Regions from separate parts of the Paenibacillus sp. OAE614 genome, predicted to be linked through region 1. Evidence: riboswitches for the same ligand, from Rfam matches in the RefSeq annotation. Region 1 holds a riboswitch; each other region holds the start of a gene.

Region 1 (4,290 bases):
GGGCACCGGGCAGCGGGTGCTGGTAGAGGCGAGTCCGGTGGATTCGATCTGGGGCGTGGGGTTGGCCGCGGACGACGAGGCAGTCCTTAACCCGCTGCTGTGGAAAGGGAAGAACCTGCTTGGCTTTGCCTTGATGGAGGTTCGGGACCGTCTGCAGGCGGAAGAAGCCTAGCGGAAGTACGAAACATGCACGTCGTGCATGCGGGGCCTAGCGGGAGTGAAGAACTTGGCAGCAGTAAGGAGCACGCTGGCAATGAGGAGCATGCCGTCGGTGAGGAGTCTGGCAGGAGTCAGGATCAGTCGACAGTGGGAAAAAGGCCGCAAATCGAGGGTCATGCTATATAGAGGTCACCCGGCCATGCAAAAAGGTCGTTGTCGGTTACTCAGCGTAACGGGACAACGACCTTTTTATATGCCATAATTTTGCGTTCCAGAGACGGTCCTTCGGTTTAGGTCAATGCGCCTTCCTGCTTTTTAAAGAACGTACGCAGCGCCTGGTAGACCTCGCCCTTTTCCTTGATGACGTAATACATGAACTGGTCGAGCTTGATATTTCGGTACGCGGACATCAGCGTGCTGCTCCGGTTGTACTGGTTGACTTCTCCATAGCCGAACATGTTGCTGACTTTGAGCAGCTCGCCGATCAGCCGCACGCAGCGTTCGTTATCGGAAGTCAAGTTGTCGCCGTCCGAGAAATGGAACGGATAAATATTGTACTTGGCGGGCGGGTAGCGCCGGTCGATGATTTCCAGCGCTTTCTGGTAGGCGGACGAGCAGATCGTGCCCCCGCTTTCGCCCCGGGTAAAGAAATCCTCTTCGGTGACTTCTTTGGCCTCCGTATGGTGAGCCACAAAGACGATGTCGACCTTTTCGTATTGGCGGCGCAGGAAGCGGGTCATCCAGAAGAAGAAGCTGCGTGCACAGTATTTCTCAAACGTGCCCATCGACCCGGACGTATCCATCATCGCAATGATGACCGCGCTGGAATGGGGAACGACGACATCCTCCCACGTTTTGTAACGCAGATCGTCGGGGCTGATATGGTGAATTCCCGGCTTGCCGCTGGTGGCGTTGCGCCGCAGATTTTCCAGGATCGTCCGCTTCTTGTCGATGTTGGACTGCATGCCTTTTTTGCGGATGTCGTTGAACGTGATCGATTCGGTTTCGACTTCCTGCTGCTCTTTCGGTTTCATATTCGGCAGCTCCAGCTGGTCGAACAGCATGTTCTCCAAGTCCTCGAGGCTGATCTCGGCTTCCATAATGTCCTGGCCAGGCTGGTCGCCGGCTTTTTCGCCTTGACCCGGCTTTTGCACCGGATCCCTGCCCAGCACGTCTCCCACCTGGCTGTCGCCGTCTCCCTGGCCGACATGCTTTTGCTTCTGGTAGTTATAAATGAAACGGTATTCATCGAGGCTCCGGATGGGTACCTTGATGATTTGCTTACCGTCCGACATCACGATGTTTTCTTCTGTGATCAGGTCGGGCAGGTTCTGCTTGATGATTTCCTTAACCTTCTCCTGATGGCGGACCTGATCCTGGTACCCTTTCCGGTGCAGTGACCAGTCCTCCTTGGACACCACAAACAGCGAATGATCGTCTGATGGCATGTTCAGGCACCTCCCATGTTCCCATACTCAGCACAAACTTTGGCTTGTTAAACATTTATATTCACGGGCGGGGACGATATGTGATGACGCAAGAGATAAAATAAGAAGTTTGCCGCACCCAAATATATGAAATTTTGCGAGAATCGCTCCTATGGATGAGATAGGTGTTCCGATGCCGGTGATCTCACTCTGGCTATTGCCAAAAGTCAGCAGTTTGGGCTATAGTGGTTGTGAAATTAAATAGGAATGCGGGTGCTGGATGAAGTCCGGCTGAGATGGCAGCCTTATGCTGCGGACCGTTAATCTGATCCAGGTAATGCTGGCGTAGAGAATATCATTCGAATTGCGGTGCCATTCGTGTATTTCTCGAATGGTTTTTTTGTGTTAACCGGGTAAGAGGGCGCTTTCGCAAGATGAGGGCTTACCCTTCGCGATGATAGAAGCCGGCATGAAATGGAGGGAAAGGCAAAGGGAAGAGAGGAGAAGCAGTCATGGTCGATTTTCGTCTGTATGCGATTACCGGCGAGACGTTCCATCCGGGACGCCGGCTGGTGGACGTGATGGAGCAAGCCATTAGGGGAGGCGCGGACATCGTTCAATTCCGCGACAAAACAAGCGGAAGGGAAGAGCTGCTGCGCAAGGCGGCGGAGCTGCGGGAGCTGACCCGCCGCTACGGTGTCCCTTTTATCGTGAACGATCACGTTGATATTGCGATGGAGGTGGACGCGGACGGAATTCACCTCGGTCAAGGCGATATGCCGATCGCGGAAGCCAGGAAGCTTGTCGGCTCCAAGATCATCGGCATATCCACCCATGCGATTTCGGAAGCTCAGCTCGCCGAAGCGGAAGGGGCGGATTATATCGGCGTTGGGCCAATCTATGCGACGGCTACGAAAGCCGATGTGGTGGATCCGGTCGGCCTCTCGTATATTCGGGAAGTCGCCGGGGCCATCCAGATCCCGTTTGTGGCGATTGGCGGCATCAAGCTGGGCAACGTGGACGAAGTGATCCGGGCCGGTGCGAGCCGCGTCTGCGCGGTGAGCGAAATCGTCGGCAGCCCTGACCCGGAAGCGGTATGCCGGGCGTTCATTCACAAGCTTGAAGGTAGAGGAGGAGCAGCGGATGGAACTGGTCATTAACGGAACAAAGCGGGAGCTGGCGGCCGAGACGGTAGCCGATGTCCTCCGCCTGCTGGGGCTGTCCGGCAGGCCGGTCATGGTGGAAGCGGACGGACAGGTGCTGAAGATCGAGCAGTGGGAGACGACTCCGGTTGTACCTGGAATGAAGCTGGAGCTGGTCCATTTCGTAGCGGGAGGTTGAGGGGGAAAATGAGCAGAGATAATTGGCAGGTTGGCGGACAGGAACTGTCGTCGCGGTTGTTTTTGGGGACCGGGCTGTTCCCCGATCCATATGTGCAGATGGAGGCGATCAAGGCTTCGGGGACCGAGGTGCTGACGTTCGCTATCCGCCGGATCCATCTCGATTCGGTGGAGGATGACTCGATTCTGCAGCATGTGGAGCCCCAGAAATACATCTATCTTCCCAACACCTCCGGGGCGACAACGGCTGATGAGGCTGTCCGGATTGCCCGCCTGGCGCGGGCTTCGGGACTCAGCGACTGGGTTAAGGTGGAGATTAGCGCCAATAAGCGCACGCTCCTGCCCGATCCGATAGAAACGTTAAAAGCAACGGAAATATTGGTCAAGGAAGGATTTACGGTACTGCCGTATATCTCCGACGATCCGGTGATCTGCAAAAAGCTGGAGGAGGCCGGGGCAGCCGCGGTTATGCCCGGCGCAGCGCCTATCGGGACCGGCCTCGGCATTCTGAATCCGTACCATCTCGGATTGATCGTGGAAGAGCTGTCGGTCCCTGTCATCGTAGATGCGGGGCTGGGGACGGCCAGCGACGTGGCGCTCGCGATGGAGCTGGGAGTCTCCGGCATTCTGATGAATACCCCGGTGGCCAAAGCCAAAGATCCCGTGATGATGGCCCGGTCGATGAGGCTGGCGGTTGAGGCCGGGCGTTTGGCTTACTTGTCCGGGCGGATTCCGAAGAAGAAATATGCTTCGGCCAGCAGCGGCCTGGAATCGCTCGTCATCGAATAAAAAAGGATGGACAGGGGGCTGTAACGATGAGCGGAGACATCATCGTCATGGGAGGCGGCATTATCGGATTATCCTGCGCGCTGGAGCTGCGCCGCCGCGGCCTGAACGTCACGCTGCTCGAAAAGGGTCCCTGCGGCGGGCAGGCCTCCGGTGCGGCGGCAGGAATGCTCGCTCCGTATTCGGAGAACGTAGAGTCCCCGGACGAGTTCTTCCGGTTGTGCCGCGAGAGCTTGTCGCTGTATCCGCAGTGGCAGCAGGCGGTGAAGGACATCTCCGGCGTCTCCTTCGAATATGCCGAAACCGGCAGTTTGTACGTCGCGAGGCATGAGGCGGATTTGCTGGCGCTGGAGAGCCGGCTGGAATGGCAGCGGAGCTGGGGTTCCGGTGGCGAAATATTAACGGGGAGCGCGCTGTTCGATGCCGAGCCGGGACTGACCCGCGAGGCAGTTGCCGCCCTGCGGACACCGGTGGAGAGCCATGTGTATGCCCCGGATTTGACGGAAGCGGTCAAGCGGGCCTGCCTGGCCTCCGGCGTGCAGATTCATGAGCATCTTGGCCGGATCGAGCTGGCTGAA
Region 2 (4,290 bases), 4.4 Mb from region 1:
TCAGCGATTTCTCGCTCATGCGTCACCATAACGATCGCCGTGCCGCTGCGGCGAAGCGCTTCGCAGTATTCCAGGATGGCAAAGGCGTTGCGGGCATCCTGCCCGAACGTCGGTTCATCCAGCAGCAGCACCGCCTGACGGCGCACCGCCGCGGTGGCAACGCTCAGCCTGCGTTTCTGTCCGGTCGAGAGCTGATACGGGTGCCGGTTCTCCAAGCCGTGCAAATGAAACGTCTTAAGGCAGTCTTCGGCTTTACGCTCCACCTCAGCCCGCGACATACCGCCCTGCATGTGAAGGGAATAGGCCGTCTCCTCCAGTACTGTCTGGGCAACAAACTGAAACTCCGGGTTCTGAAACACGAACCCGATCCGGTCCGAAGGGCAGGTCCGCTTCCTGCCCCTTCCCTGCAGCAGCCTGCCTTCCAGCACGTAGCTGCCGGCTGTCGGAAGAAGCTGCATCAGGCTCAGCAGCAAGGAGCTTTTCCCCGCCCCGTTAGGACCGACAACGGCGACAAAATCGCCGGCATATACCTCCGCCTCTTCCACCATGATCGCCGGCGCATCTCCGCGGAGACCGACAAACCCCCGCAAGGAGAGGACCGGCGCCGCCAAGTCCGCGCCTTGCTGCGGGGATTGCACTAGGCCGCTGTTCCATGTATCCCGGTGACGGATATAATCCTCCCAAACGCCGGGATACCAAATGCCATTTTCCTGAAGGGTCCGGCGGTACGCCGTGAAGATTTCTGCCGGCTTGCCGTCGGCCAGAATGCTTCCGTCCGGCGCGAACAGAACGATCCGGTCGACCCAGTTCACGATTTCTTCGATCCGGTGCTCGACGATCAGCACGGTCCGTCCGGCCGATACACCGCGAACCGCCTCCCAAATTTGCTGTCTCCCCTCGGGGTCCAGCAGCGCCGAGGGCTCATCCAGCAGGAGCACTTCCGGTTCCAGCAGAAGGACCGAAGCGAGCGCGAGCCGCTGCTTCATCCCAAGGGACAGCCGTTCAATCGGAGTGTGCAGCTCTTCGAGGTCCAGGCCGACCCGCCCGAGCGCCTCCCGCATCCGCGGCACCATATCCTCCCTGGCTACTTGGCGGTTCTCCAGCACAAACGCCAGCTCCTCATCGACATACGGCATGCAGAACTGGGTATCCGGGTCCTGAAATACATACCCGCACGAGCGGGGCTTCCGGATGTCCGCATATTTGAGCGGAACGTCGATGACCGCCGGAATCAACCCGCCGAGCACCTGCAGCAGCGTCGATTTCCCGCATCCGCTTGGGCCGAGCAGAAGCACCTTTTCCCCGGCTGGCACGGACAGGGAAACATCCTTGAACACGAACGCCTTCTCACCCGGAAACTTCAGGCGCAGGTCCGTTACCGAAACGGCAATTTGCCCGCTCCCTTGATCCGCCCTTTGATCCGCTCCTTGACCCGTCTCATCCACCGCCGGATGCTGCATCGTCGCGGCTCCCCGGTTAGCCTCAGTCATGATCGAGCGCTTCATAATCCTTGGCTGTCACCGGCCGGAGCAGCTGGGTTACTCCGGTTGCTTCCAAAGCTTTGGTCAGGGCATACGCCAGGTACCCTGCGAGTACCGCCGAGCTGATTAACCGCATCACGTACTTGAACACGATCATCCATGTCGTATAGTCCGTGACGTAGCCGTAGTACACATCCACCAGGAATGATCCCAATCCCGAAGCCATACCGGCCAGCGCCGCTACCCCCATGGAGAATTTGCGGTAACGGAACAGGGCGAAGATCAGCTCCGCGGCAAGACCTTGCGCCACGCCGTAAATCGCCAGCTGAAGGCCCCATTCACTGCCGAACAGAATTTCTACGTGAGCCGCGGCAACCTCGGCCAGGAGGGCTACGCCGGGCTTGCGGATCAGCAGCGCGGCAAGTGTCGAAGCGAGGAACCACATGCCGTACAACAGCTCATCCGCTTGGAAAAACAGCGGCTTGAACAAGTCGTTCACCGAACCCCAAAAATGGTACACCACCCCGATCACGAGGGATAGCAGAATCGTCACGAGCAGGTCGCTGAGCTTCAGCCCCTTCGGCCGATCCATCTGCATCGTACTGCTGTTCATTTGACAACATCCTTTCTTTTTCCAAAATTGGGCAATAAAAAAACCCCCTGGATAAGCGAGGGAGATCGTCAAATAAGCCCATAAAAGGACTTGAATTCTCTACGCTGGCATTATCCAGATCAGATTCCCGGTCAGCAGCGGTTCATTAGCTGCACTCTCAGCCCGATTCGCTCGAGCTCCCGTATTCCCATATGTACACAGATGAACGCAAGGCGCGGCATCGCCGCCTCCTGGTCCCGGAGCCATCGCCGTCCAAAGCGATGAGATGCTTGGGTTCGATTCCGTGTAACAGGCACCTCGCCTCGATGAGTCGGCTCGGGCCCGTATTGATTCCAAAATACATGATCCTCGAAGGATTGGCAATACCATTTTTCTCCGGGGCGGTTTCCAGCATTTGTTGCATATTGATTTGATAGCCGTTCTATGTCAATATATTCAGAGTGCTACAGGCACGTATGGAAGGGAGATTAGGCATGACAAAGAAATTACTGCGGCTCATGACAGAGCTCTCCTCGCGAAAGTGGCTCTCTTCCATGATGGGACGCTTCTCGCACAGCCGGCTCAGCAGAGGGGTCATCCCTACGTTTATCAAAAGCTATCAGATCCCGGCGCATGAAGCGGAGAAAGAAATCTATGAATACCGCACGCTCAACGAATTTTTTTCACGGCGGCTGAAGCCCGGCATGCGTCCAATTCACGAAGGCGAGCACGTACTCACGAGCCCCGTCGACGCCAAGATCACCGCAATGGGTGAAATCACCTCAGGCACGATTCTGAACGTGAAAGGGCAGGATTATTCGGTGGCGGAGCTGCTTAATTTCTCTCCCCACCTGGAGTTATATAAACATGGCTATGTCTTTGTGCTGTACCTCAGCCCTACCGACTATCACCGGATCCACTCTCCCATCACAGGCGTGAAGGTGGAGAGCGAGCATATCAAGGGACGATGCTACCCGGTCAATGATTTTGGCATGACCCAGATGAAATCCGTGCTGTGCCGCAATGAGAGGCTGATAACGTATATCAAGGGAGCCCTGGGAGAAGTCGCGGTCGTCAAAGTCGGCGCCATGAATGTCAGCAGCATCCGCTACGACGACGAAACCGCCAATTCCTGGCGTAACGGCGATCCGCTCGCCTATTTTGAGTTCGGTTCGACCGTCGTGCTGCTGATCCAGGACGGCGCGTTCACCCCGCGGACAGACCTCCGGACCGGAGATCATGTCCGCATGGGCCAGCTGCTCGGTCAGCTGCACCCGCATAAAGGCTGAACCGGAAGCGAATCCGGCTCAGCCTTTTTTGCTTAGGAGCGCGAGCATAATCCGCTGAAACCACCGGTCCGGAAGCAGCTGCTTGGCCTTAATCGTCCAGCGTGTGCCAACAGGCAGCGCATAGCGGAATGCAGGTTTATTCATACGCGCGATTCTCGCGATCAGCCGGGCCACATCGGCCGGATCGCCGCGCTGGTCGGCGTTGTCACGGGAAAAGGCCATCACCTGGCTCAGCATCCGCTCGTAGGGTGACCGCTCGGCGGCGCTCATCTGCGCAAATCCTTTGTCCCATATGGCCGTTCCGTACGAACCCGGCTCCACCACCACGACATCGACGCCGAATGGTCGCATTTCCAGGGCAAGACATTCGCTAAATCCCTCTACAGCAAACTTTGACGAGACATAGGGACCAAAGCCGGGAAACCCGACAGCCCCGCTGACGCTGCTGATCTGAATGATTGTTCCCTGATGGGCCTCCCTCATCGCGGGAAGAACGGCCTGGGTGACCGCAACCATCCCGAAGAAATTCGTTTCCAGCTGCGCCTTCCACACGTCCATCGGAATCTCCTCGATCATTCCTCCGTATGCGGTGCCTGCATTGTTCACAAGCACGTCAATGCGTCCGTGGGATTTCAGGATGCCCGATACGGCCTCAAGCACCTGTCCCCCGTCCGTCACATCTAGCCTAACCACGTGAATATGCTGTCTGACCCCCGCCGTCTGCGCAGCGTCCATCAGCTCCCCGCTCGCTTCCGGCCTTCGCATGCCGGCAAAAACCGTGTAACCGGAGGCAGCCAGCTCCACGCTGGCCAGCAGCCCAAAGCCGCTGGAACCGCCCGTGACCAGCGCGACCGGCCGCTCATCATGTCCTCCCAATTGCGCTCCACTCCCCGTTCAGATGTTATTTCGCCGGAAACAAAAACGGCTC
Region 3 (4,290 bases), 5.7 Mb from region 1:
CTGACGGAGACGATCTCCAGCGCGGGCGCGGTTTTTTTATTCATCACGGTATTTCTCCTTTCCGGCCAGGCCCGCTAGCCCTGCTTCGGCTTCCAGCGGACGAACCATTTTTCGAGCAGCGCAATCAGCCCGAACATCAGCAGGCTCAGCACGACGATGATCATGATCGCCACGAACATGCGGTCGGTGCGGTAGCCCGATTTTTGCAGCATCATATAATAGCCGATGCCCTTGTCGGCCCCCAGCCACTCGGCGATAATCGCACCCATGACACTGTAGGTGGCGGCGATTTTAATGCCGGAGAAGATGGAAGGGAGCGCGTGGGGCAGCTCCAGCTTGGCGAAGATTTGGCCTTTGCCCGCCCCGACCATGCGCATGTAGTTCATCATGACGGGATCGGTCTGCTTCAAGCCGCCCAGGGCGGCGACCGCCACCGGGAAAAAGCAGACGAGCGTGATGACGATCAGCTTGGGCAGGAGGCCGAAGCCGAACCAGATCATCAGCAGGGGGGCGAGGGCGATGGTCGGGATATTTTGGCTTAGAATGAGCAGCGGATACAGCGCCTGCTTCAAAAACGGAATCAAATGCAGAATCAGTGCGATGACCAACCCGATGGCGGTTCCGATGGCGAAGCCGAATACGGTCAGCTTCAGCGTGGCCCACACATGCTCCCACAAGCCGCCGGAAGCGGCCGCGGCTTCCCGGGCGATGTCGCTCGGCGCAGGCAAAATCCATTGTTCAATATGGAACAGGGAGGTCAGCAGCTGCCACACGAGCAAAAAGAAGATGACCGCCACGAGGGGCGGCCATACGTTTTTCCACCAGCTTCTCATGGACGGTACTTCTCCGTCAGTTTGTCCATGCTGATTCCGCCGGGATTATGGGCGATTTTGACCTGGGAGATGATACTTGGGCTGCCTGCGGCAACCAGAGCTTCATGCATTTTGCGCACGACGTCCAGCAGCTCCTCCAGCTCGCCCTCCATCGTCGTTTCCAGCGGATGAACCTCATGTTTCACGCCGGACTGCTGAATGACCTCAATGGCGCGGTCGACGTAGGCGTAAGAATCTTCGTTGCCCGGCGTCTTCGGGATTACCTGAATGCTTAACAGCGTATTGGCCATGCGAATCTACTTCCTCTCTTGATAAGATTACATGTATTTTAGGTTAGATGCGGCTTACTGTTCCGGCAAAAAGTCGTTCGTGTACGCGCTCTTTACGTCCAGAGGCTTGTCCAGCAGCTTGTGCTCGTACATCCAGTCGGAATAGCCCTTCCAGATTTGTTCCTTCTGCTCGCCCCAGCGGGCTGCGTCGTCCTGATATTTAGGACTTAACCATTTCTGGCTTTCGATCACCAGCTGCTTATCGAGGTCCGGCACGTCCTTCAGCAGCAGGTTAGCGGCTGCTTCCGGCTTGTCGATCGCGTATTGGTAGCCTTTGGCGGTCGCGCGCATAAACGCTTTAACCAGCTCAGGGTCGTCCTTGATCTGCTTCTCGTTCGTTACGAGAACCGGCGTGTAGTAGTCCAGCTTCTCGGAATAATCTTTGACATACAGCATGTCCAGCGGCTCGCCGCGCAGCTTCGCCTCGATACCGGTCCAGCCGTAGAAGATCCAGGCGAAATCGATGTCCCGCTTCACGGCGGTAAAATAATCGGCGTCGCCGATGTTGACGATTTTCACCTTCTTCACGTCCGCCTTGTCGATCTCCATGATGGAGCCCATAACGGCTTCTTCCACAGGGGAGCCCCAGCCGCCGTAGGTTTTACCTTCAAAATTTTTCGGCGTCTTGATTCCCCGGTCGACCGGCGCGGCAAAGCCCGACGTGTTGTGCTGGATGACCGCCGCAATCGAGACGAGCGGCACGCCCTGCGTGCGGGCCTGGGTCACGCTCTCCTGATAGCTTACGCCGAAAGGCACTTTGCCGGAAGCGACCATGGCGTCGGCGCCCGTGGAGCCCGGCTGCGCGATTTCGACATTCAATCCTTCCTCTTTATAGTAGCCCAGATCTTTGGCGACGTAGAGTCCGGTATGATTCGTGTTGGGCGTCCAGTCGAGGACGACTTTGACGTCCTTCAGCGGCTTCGCTGCGGTGTTGTCCTGGCCTGCCGTGGTGTCGGAAGCGGATGTTCCTTCTCCGCCGCCCGTATTGTTCTGGCTGCCGCCGCATCCGGCAAGCGCCAGTACGAGCATGCAGACCAGCAGCAGCAAGCCGATCGATTTGTTCTTCATGGCTTTTCTCTCTCCTTCGATATCCGGCCGTTCTATATTCTCTCTGTAGAAGCATCGACCGGTGATCCCCTCTCCCCGTTATATTTAGAATCGTAAGCCGATCTGAGTGACTGAATCATAAGCATTCGCAAGGCGTAATCCCGTTTTTCACTAGTATGAATGAAAAAAGCGCCCCGTAAACGGGACGCTTCATATGCGCAAGATCAGCACGGCTTGTATGCCGTGGCAAACGGTTTCCTACGCTGGCATTACCCAGATCAGGTTAAAAGGGTCAGTATCTTAAAGGGATACAATCTCAGCCGGCCAATTCCAGCACCCCGGATTCTATAAGGTTTTCGGGTTGTTTTCCTCCCATATTATAGTCCATCCCCATGGGGGTGTCCAGACATTCGCCCGATTCCAGATTATCTCTGGAAAAATTCGATCCATTCTTTTTCCGGACCATAGATAAAGAAATATTGGTATCCGTTCGGCAGGGTCACGATTTCCTGATCGATCAGCTCCACGCCGTCGAGCGCCTGAATCCGCTCGAATTCCTTCTGAATATCGTCGACATGGATCGCAAAATGGTGCACCGTGCCTTCGGCCGGCAGGTCGTAGCTGTAGCCTTGAATGAGCTCGATTTCCGTCTCGTTACTGCCCCCGAAGCCGAGAAACGCCAGCTGGAACACGCCGTTGGTGTGCGTCAGCCGGCCTTTCAGCTCCAGGCCCACGATCTCGGTATAAAATCGGATGGTTGACTCCAAATCCCGTACGACGATGCCGACATGATCCAAACGTTTATTAGCCATATGTATGAGCTCCTTTTCATAGTACTTATAAGTAATGGGTTTGCCCTAAATTAAGGCCATTATAGCATTTAAATCCGAGTTGTAAGGCAACTTTATGTAAATATCATTGTTTATAAATTATAGACTGTTTGGTGGCATCGTTAGGTATTGAAATAGTCAGGAACGGGGGAGAGGGTCCTGAAAAAAATAATTGCAGCATGGCTTTTCATGTGTATGTTGACAGCATGTACCGGGCCAACGTATGGCGGAGGGGACATAACGATACTCGATAAGCAGCTCATTGGTTCGACATATTGGATTGTCGCCGAGAAAACCCATAGTAAAGAAGAAGGACCAGTTAAAATTAAAGTCGATAATGAAAACACATGGAACTTGTTAGAGGTCGGAAGAACGTACCTATCGACATACTCATACAAGTCGTTGGACAAAGGAGCTAAACTGCTGAGTGTCCGCCATATAAATGAAGGGCAGTCAGCAAAGAAATAGAACCACTAAAAAAAGCCCGGGATGTCCATCAGACGATCCCAGGCTTTTTTTAGTTCCTGCGCTGCTGCTTCTTCTTCGCATAAAATTCGGCCGCCTTATGGCGGTTGCCGCAAGTGTCCATGCTGCACCAGCGCCGCTTGCCGCTCTTGGAGGTGTCCACAAAGTGCAGGATGCAGTCGTCATGCTCGCAGATCCGGATGCGGTCCGAAGATACGCTTGCCAGCGTCTCGAACAGGGAGCGGACGATGGGGTACAGCACGCCTTGGACGGCGGTTTGCCCGTAGGTGATGAGAAGGGGGGTGCCCTGCGCATCCCGCTCAGCCCGAAGCGCCACGTCTAACCGCGAAGCTTCGGCCTCCATGGCGGCGAATGCCTCATCCGACAAGGTGCCACCATGGTCCAGGTCTTCTAGGACGAGCCGGCACACGCCGCGCAGACGGAGCAGTTCGGGCAGCAGGTCTTCCCGCGTCACAGCTGAAGCTGCCCCTGCGGTATTGTTCAAGCCGTGCAATTCATTATCGTGGAGCCATTCGTCTAAATAACCTGGCTCCTCCAGCATATCCGTGACCCGGTGCTCCCGCATACGCACCGTATTGGCGAGATTGATCCACAGGGCGCCTCCCAGCACATTGCGGGAAGGGGATTTATCCATGATGCGTCATCCTTTATAGAGTAATCGTTTCCTTTGTGTTCAGGAATGCTATGTCCATTGTATCACCAACTGCAGCCCGCAGGCGATTTTGCCAATCGGGAGTCTGCAGGTATACAGGCGGATGGTGGATG
Region 4 (4,290 bases), 1.8 Mb from region 1:
TGGACGAGCAATGAGGATTCGTGATGCTAAGCATTCAAACCAGGATTTAGGGATCATGATGTCGACCTCGGAGGCCACGGCGAGCCAATCCACGCTTCATCCCGTAAATGAGGAGATCAACCGCCGCACCGATGATGACTGCCATGACGATGGAGAGAAGATACGCTGGGAACCGTAAGGGGATAAAGTAACTGTTCGTTACGAAAGCGTGTTTATCGGACAGCCAGCCCGAATACACTGGGTCATGCAGCAAGGTTTCAAGCAAGGGATTTAGCCGGATCAGTATGATGTTGGCAAAGCCCTGTCCGGAGGCGTCCAGTATGCAGGTCAGGATCATACATAACGTGAGCCAAAAAGAAACGCTTTTTAACAAAGACATTCCCCGCCTTCAAACTTGTTCTTGTCATTTATAACGCATCCTGCCGCAACTAAGTTCTGCACAGCTTACATAAAGCTGGTTTATTTATATCCAACCTTTCTGTTGGTTGGTATAATATGGTGGAGAATAGAGTCTACGGAGGTGGTTGCATGAAAGAGAGGGTGCTCGAGGCTTATACCAAGCTCGCCAAGGACTATGAACTGCATACCGATTCGGACAGCGGCGCCAACGCATACTACGAGCGTCCGGCCATGCTGGAGCTGCTGCCAACGGATATGTCCGGACTTCATGTCCTTGATGCAGGCTGCGCCGCAGGATGGTATACCGAGCAGTTCGTTTCCCGGGGGGCATCGGTATCGGCGATCGATTTCAGCCCCGATATGGTGGAGGCGGCCAAACGGAGAGTTGGCAGTCAAGCGGAGATTCAAGTTCATGATCTAAATGAACCGCTGCCATACGGAGCCGAAAAGTTCGACTTGATTCTCAGTTCGCTAACGCTGCATTACATCGAAGACTGGGATCCTTTGTTCCGTGAGTTTCAGCGGGTATTGAAGCCTGGAGGAACGTTATTGTTTTCGGTGCATCATCCGTTTATGGACTTTACCGTTTTTAAGAGACCGGATTATTTTGTACGGGAGCTGCTTGTAGACCGGTGGACGAAGAAAGAGGCAGGCAGCGTTGAAGTGACGTTCTTCCGTAGACCCCTGCAGGAAATCGTCAATATGACGTCAAGCTGGTTTGTACTGGACCGGCTTGTCGAACCAAGGCCGGTTCCCGAGTTTCTGGAGCGGCTGCCGGAGTCGGCCGACTTCTACCAGCGGATTCTGCATCACCCGCATTTTTTAATTGTGAAAGCACACAAGCCGGAGTGAGAGGGGAAGAGTCGCCGAGGTAAGCAAATAAACAATCGGCATAATTTTTCTGAGAATGGCTTCATTCCAAAGGCCCTGACCGGCCCAAAACGGAGGGTTTGGCAATGATTGTGATCGACCTTATTTTTTTTCTAATGGAGCTGTGTGCACTGGCAGCCTTTTGCCTGTGGGGATTTAAACTGGATACCGCCTTGTGGATCCGTATCGTGGCAGGAATAGGTTCGCCGGTCGTAGTTGCTGTTTTTTGGGGAATGTATGTCGCACCGAAAGCGACCTTCCCGGTGACGCTTCCCGTCCGGGCTGTACTGCAGCTGATCGTATTCGGTCTGGCCGCGGCTGCGCTGTACGGATCGGGTTATCGAACGGCCGCTGTCATTTATGCTGCTGTCGTCATCGTCGAGATGATCCTTTCTTACGCGTTGAAAAGATAAACACTTGAAGGTGGAAGGAGATCCGCATAAGCGATCGACAAGCTTTTTCCCGGTATCCCGCCAGCAGCTTTTTTTGTTTGACAACACCGGCAAACGGAGCTACATTTAATCATGAACTTGTAAAATATCATACGAAAATCCACTAGGGGAGCTGCGGAGGCAGCTGAGACAAGTGATCGCTTGGACCCTTTGAACCTGATCCGGTTAATACCGGCGGAGGGAAGTGGAGCAGGCCATTACATACGCAACTTTCTTGATGAGATACATTCAGGATGACACTGCAAATAGCGGCCGCTCCATTTCGGGGCGGCTTTTTTGTGTTGGCTTCCCCGCGCTCGAACATGCGATTTTCGTCAAAATTAATGGAGGTGCATTATCATGGCCCGGTTTACCGAAGAATTGAGACATGCGGCAGATCCCATTTATCAAGCGATCTTAAAGCATCCGTTTGTACGGGGGATTGCGGAAGGTACCTTGTCCAAGGAGCAGCTGATTCACTATGTGAAGCAGGATTTTGAATACCTGAATGCCTACATCAGGATCTATGGCATTGCCATATCCCGATGCGATTGCCGGCAGACGACCGCGCTTTTTAACGAACAGATTTCGTTTATTTTGAACAGCGAAACGCATCCCCACCAAAACTTTTGTGATGTCGCCGGTGTTGCATATGAGGAACTGCAAGGCTATCCGCTGGCTCCATCGGCTAATCATTACATCCGGCATATGCTGAACGTCGCCCATGAGGGGGGACTTGAGGATATTGTAGCTGCGCTGTTACCTTGCCCGTGGACCTATACGGAAATCGGCCAACGTCTGCTGGAGGAAGTCCAACCGGAGAAATCCCATCCGTTTTATGAATGGATGCACTTTTACGGAGACCGTGAAAGCGGCGTAACGGTACAGCTGCGGCGGCTGCTCGACGAATGGGTGGAAGGCCTGGCTCCCGCAAGAAAAAAACGGCTGATGGAGCATTTTCTGACCAGCTGTCAGCTGGAGTACATGTTCTGGGATATGGCGTTTACGCTTGAGGATTGGCCGGTTTCCCTGGCTGCAGCGGAAGGGGTGGAACGATGACCGCCGATATGTTCCCGTCCGGACTTATCCAGCTTCCTTTACGGATAAAAGAGCAGCGTCCGCTCATTCACAACATGACGAATGTGGTCGTGACCAACTTTACGGCCAACGGCCTGCTTGCCCTTGGCGCCTCTCCGGTTATGGCCTATGCCAAAGAGGAGGTGGCCGATATGGCTCGGGTCGCCCAAGCCGTCGTCCTGAATCTCGGAACGCTGAACAGCGAATTGGTGGAAGCGGCGATCATCGCCGGCCGATCGGCAAATGATCATGGCGTTCCGGTGTTCCTGGACCCCGTCGGCGCGGGAGCGACCGCATTTCGCACGGAGGCTGCGCTGCGAATTTTGCGCGAGGTGCGCGTGTCGCTGGTTCGGGGCAACGCAGCGGAGGTTGCCTATCTCATTGGTGAATCCGGCGCGATTAAAGGCGTCGACGCAGGTGAAGCCGGGGAGTCCGCTCCCGCAGACTTGGCGGCACGGGCGGCGCACCGTCTGGGGACTCTCGTCGCCATTACCGGGCAAGAAGATGTGATCACCGACGGAACGAGAGGATACTTGATCCGGGGCGGACATCCGATGCTGACCCAAGTCACCGGGACCGGCTGCTTGCTGACATCGGTGATCGCCGCTTTTGGAGCGGTCGAATCCGATCTGCTGTCCGCTGGCGCGGCCGCCTTGGCGTACTACGGTGAAGCGGCCGTTCGGGCTTTTGAGTGGGCCGGCATTGAGGGGCCGGGAAGCTTCCAAATCGCTTTCCTCGACGCGTTGTCTGTAATGGACCGGCATCCTTTGGAGGAAGGAACCATTACGGCTCTTCTGGAGTCGGCAGGAAGGGGATTTGTACAATGAGCATCCCGAAAGCTTTGACGGTAGCCGGTTCTGACAGCGGCGGCGGGGCAGGCATCCAGGCGGATATCAAAACGTTCCAGGAGCTTGGCGTATTCGGTATGTCCGCGATTACAGCCATTACAGTTCAAAACACACTCGGGGTACAAGGCGTATATCCGCTTCCCGCGGCTGCGGCAGCCGAACAAATGGATGCCGTGGGCACCGACCTCGGCGTGGATGCGGTAAAAACCGGTATGCTGTTCAGCGCGGATATTATAGAGGCTGTCGCAGGACGCATTGCCGCATTTGGTTGGAGGAACGTGGTCGTCGACCCGGTTATGGTCGCCAAAGGCGGCGCACGGCTGCTGCAGCAGGACGCGGTAGATGCGCTGAAGAACCAGCTGCTGCCGCTGGCAGCTGTCGTCACGCCCAACATTCCGGAGGCGGAAGTGCTCGCGGGGATGGCGATCCGGTCGATGGAGGAACGCTGCGAGGCGGCCTACCGCATCGCGGCTTACGGTCCGGAGATGGTTGTGATCAAGGGCGGACATGACGAATCGTCTGATAAGGCGGTTGATCTAACTTTCGACGGAAAATCCTTCTCGACCCTGGAAGGAAGTCGGATTGACACCCGTCATACGCATGGAACGGGATGCACCTTCTCGGCTGCGATCGCCGCTGAGCTGGCTAAAGGGAACCCGGTCAAC

Evidence for each region. Region 1 has a riboswitch for thiamine pyrophosphate ahead of thiE (thiamine phosphate synthase). Riboswitches for the same ligand answer to the same signal wherever they lie in the genome.
Region 2: it holds a riboswitch for thiamine pyrophosphate, as region 1 does, so the genes downstream of both, ABIE48_RS23715 (ECF transporter S component) here and thiE (thiamine phosphate synthase) in region 1, are expected to answer to the same signal.
Region 3: it holds a riboswitch for thiamine pyrophosphate, as region 1 does, so the genes downstream of both, ABIE48_RS29440 (ABC transporter substrate-binding protein) here and thiE (thiamine phosphate synthase) in region 1, are expected to answer to the same signal.
Region 4: it holds a riboswitch for thiamine pyrophosphate, as region 1 does, so the genes downstream of both, tenA (thiaminase II) here and thiE (thiamine phosphate synthase) in region 1, are expected to answer to the same signal.

What each region holds. Positions count from the first base shown of each region.
Region 1 is NZ_JBEPOD010000001.1:701,452-705,741, forward strand. Features, by position in the region: gene ABIE48_RS03665 (riboflavin biosynthesis intermediates N-glycosidase) at 1-172, shown strand, start outside; gene yhbH (sporulation protein YhbH) at 450-1,607, opposite strand; TPP riboswitch at 1,846-1,955, shown strand; gene thiE (thiamine phosphate synthase) at 2,099-2,746, shown strand; gene thiS (sulfur carrier protein ThiS) at 2,730-2,927, shown strand; gene ABIE48_RS03685 (thiazole synthase) at 2,936-3,715, shown strand; gene thiO (glycine oxidase ThiO) at 3,742-4,290, shown strand, end outside.
Region 2 is NZ_JBEPOD010000001.1:5,132,526-5,136,815, forward strand. Features, by position in the region: gene ABIE48_RS23710 (ABC transporter ATP-binding protein) at 1-1,490, opposite strand, end outside; gene ABIE48_RS23715 (ECF transporter S component) at 1,483-2,094, opposite strand; TPP riboswitch at 2,174-2,287, opposite strand; gene asd (archaetidylserine decarboxylase) at 2,568-3,362, shown strand; gene ABIE48_RS23725 (SDR family oxidoreductase) at 3,381-4,238, opposite strand; gene ABIE48_RS23730 (phosphotransferase enzyme family protein) at 4,264-4,290, opposite strand, start outside.
Region 3 is NZ_JBEPOD010000001.1:6,402,990-6,407,279, reverse strand. Features, by position in the region: gene ABIE48_RS29455 (ABC transporter ATP-binding protein) at 1-44, opposite strand, end outside; gene ABIE48_RS29450 (ABC transporter permease) at 75-833, opposite strand; gene ABIE48_RS29445 (thiamine-binding protein) at 830-1,123, opposite strand; gene ABIE48_RS29440 (ABC transporter substrate-binding protein) at 1,178-2,230, opposite strand; TPP riboswitch at 2,448-2,560, opposite strand; gene ABIE48_RS29435 (VOC family protein) at 2,635-3,021, opposite strand; gene ABIE48_RS29430 (CGNR zinc finger domain-containing protein) at 3,557-4,159, opposite strand; gene ABIE48_RS29425 (MBL fold metallo-hydrolase) at 4,173-4,290, opposite strand, start outside.
Region 4 is NZ_JBEPOD010000001.1:2,515,400-2,519,689, forward strand. Features, by position in the region: gene ABIE48_RS11795 (hypothetical protein) at 56-178, shown strand; gene ABIE48_RS11800 (class I SAM-dependent methyltransferase) at 529-1,251, shown strand; gene ABIE48_RS11805 (YrdB family protein) at 1,356-1,682, shown strand; TPP riboswitch at 1,817-1,921, shown strand; gene tenA (thiaminase II) at 2,061-2,759, shown strand; gene thiM (hydroxyethylthiazole kinase) at 2,756-3,604, shown strand; gene thiD (bifunctional hydroxymethylpyrimidine kinase/phosphomethylpyrimidine kinase) at 3,601-4,290, shown strand, end outside.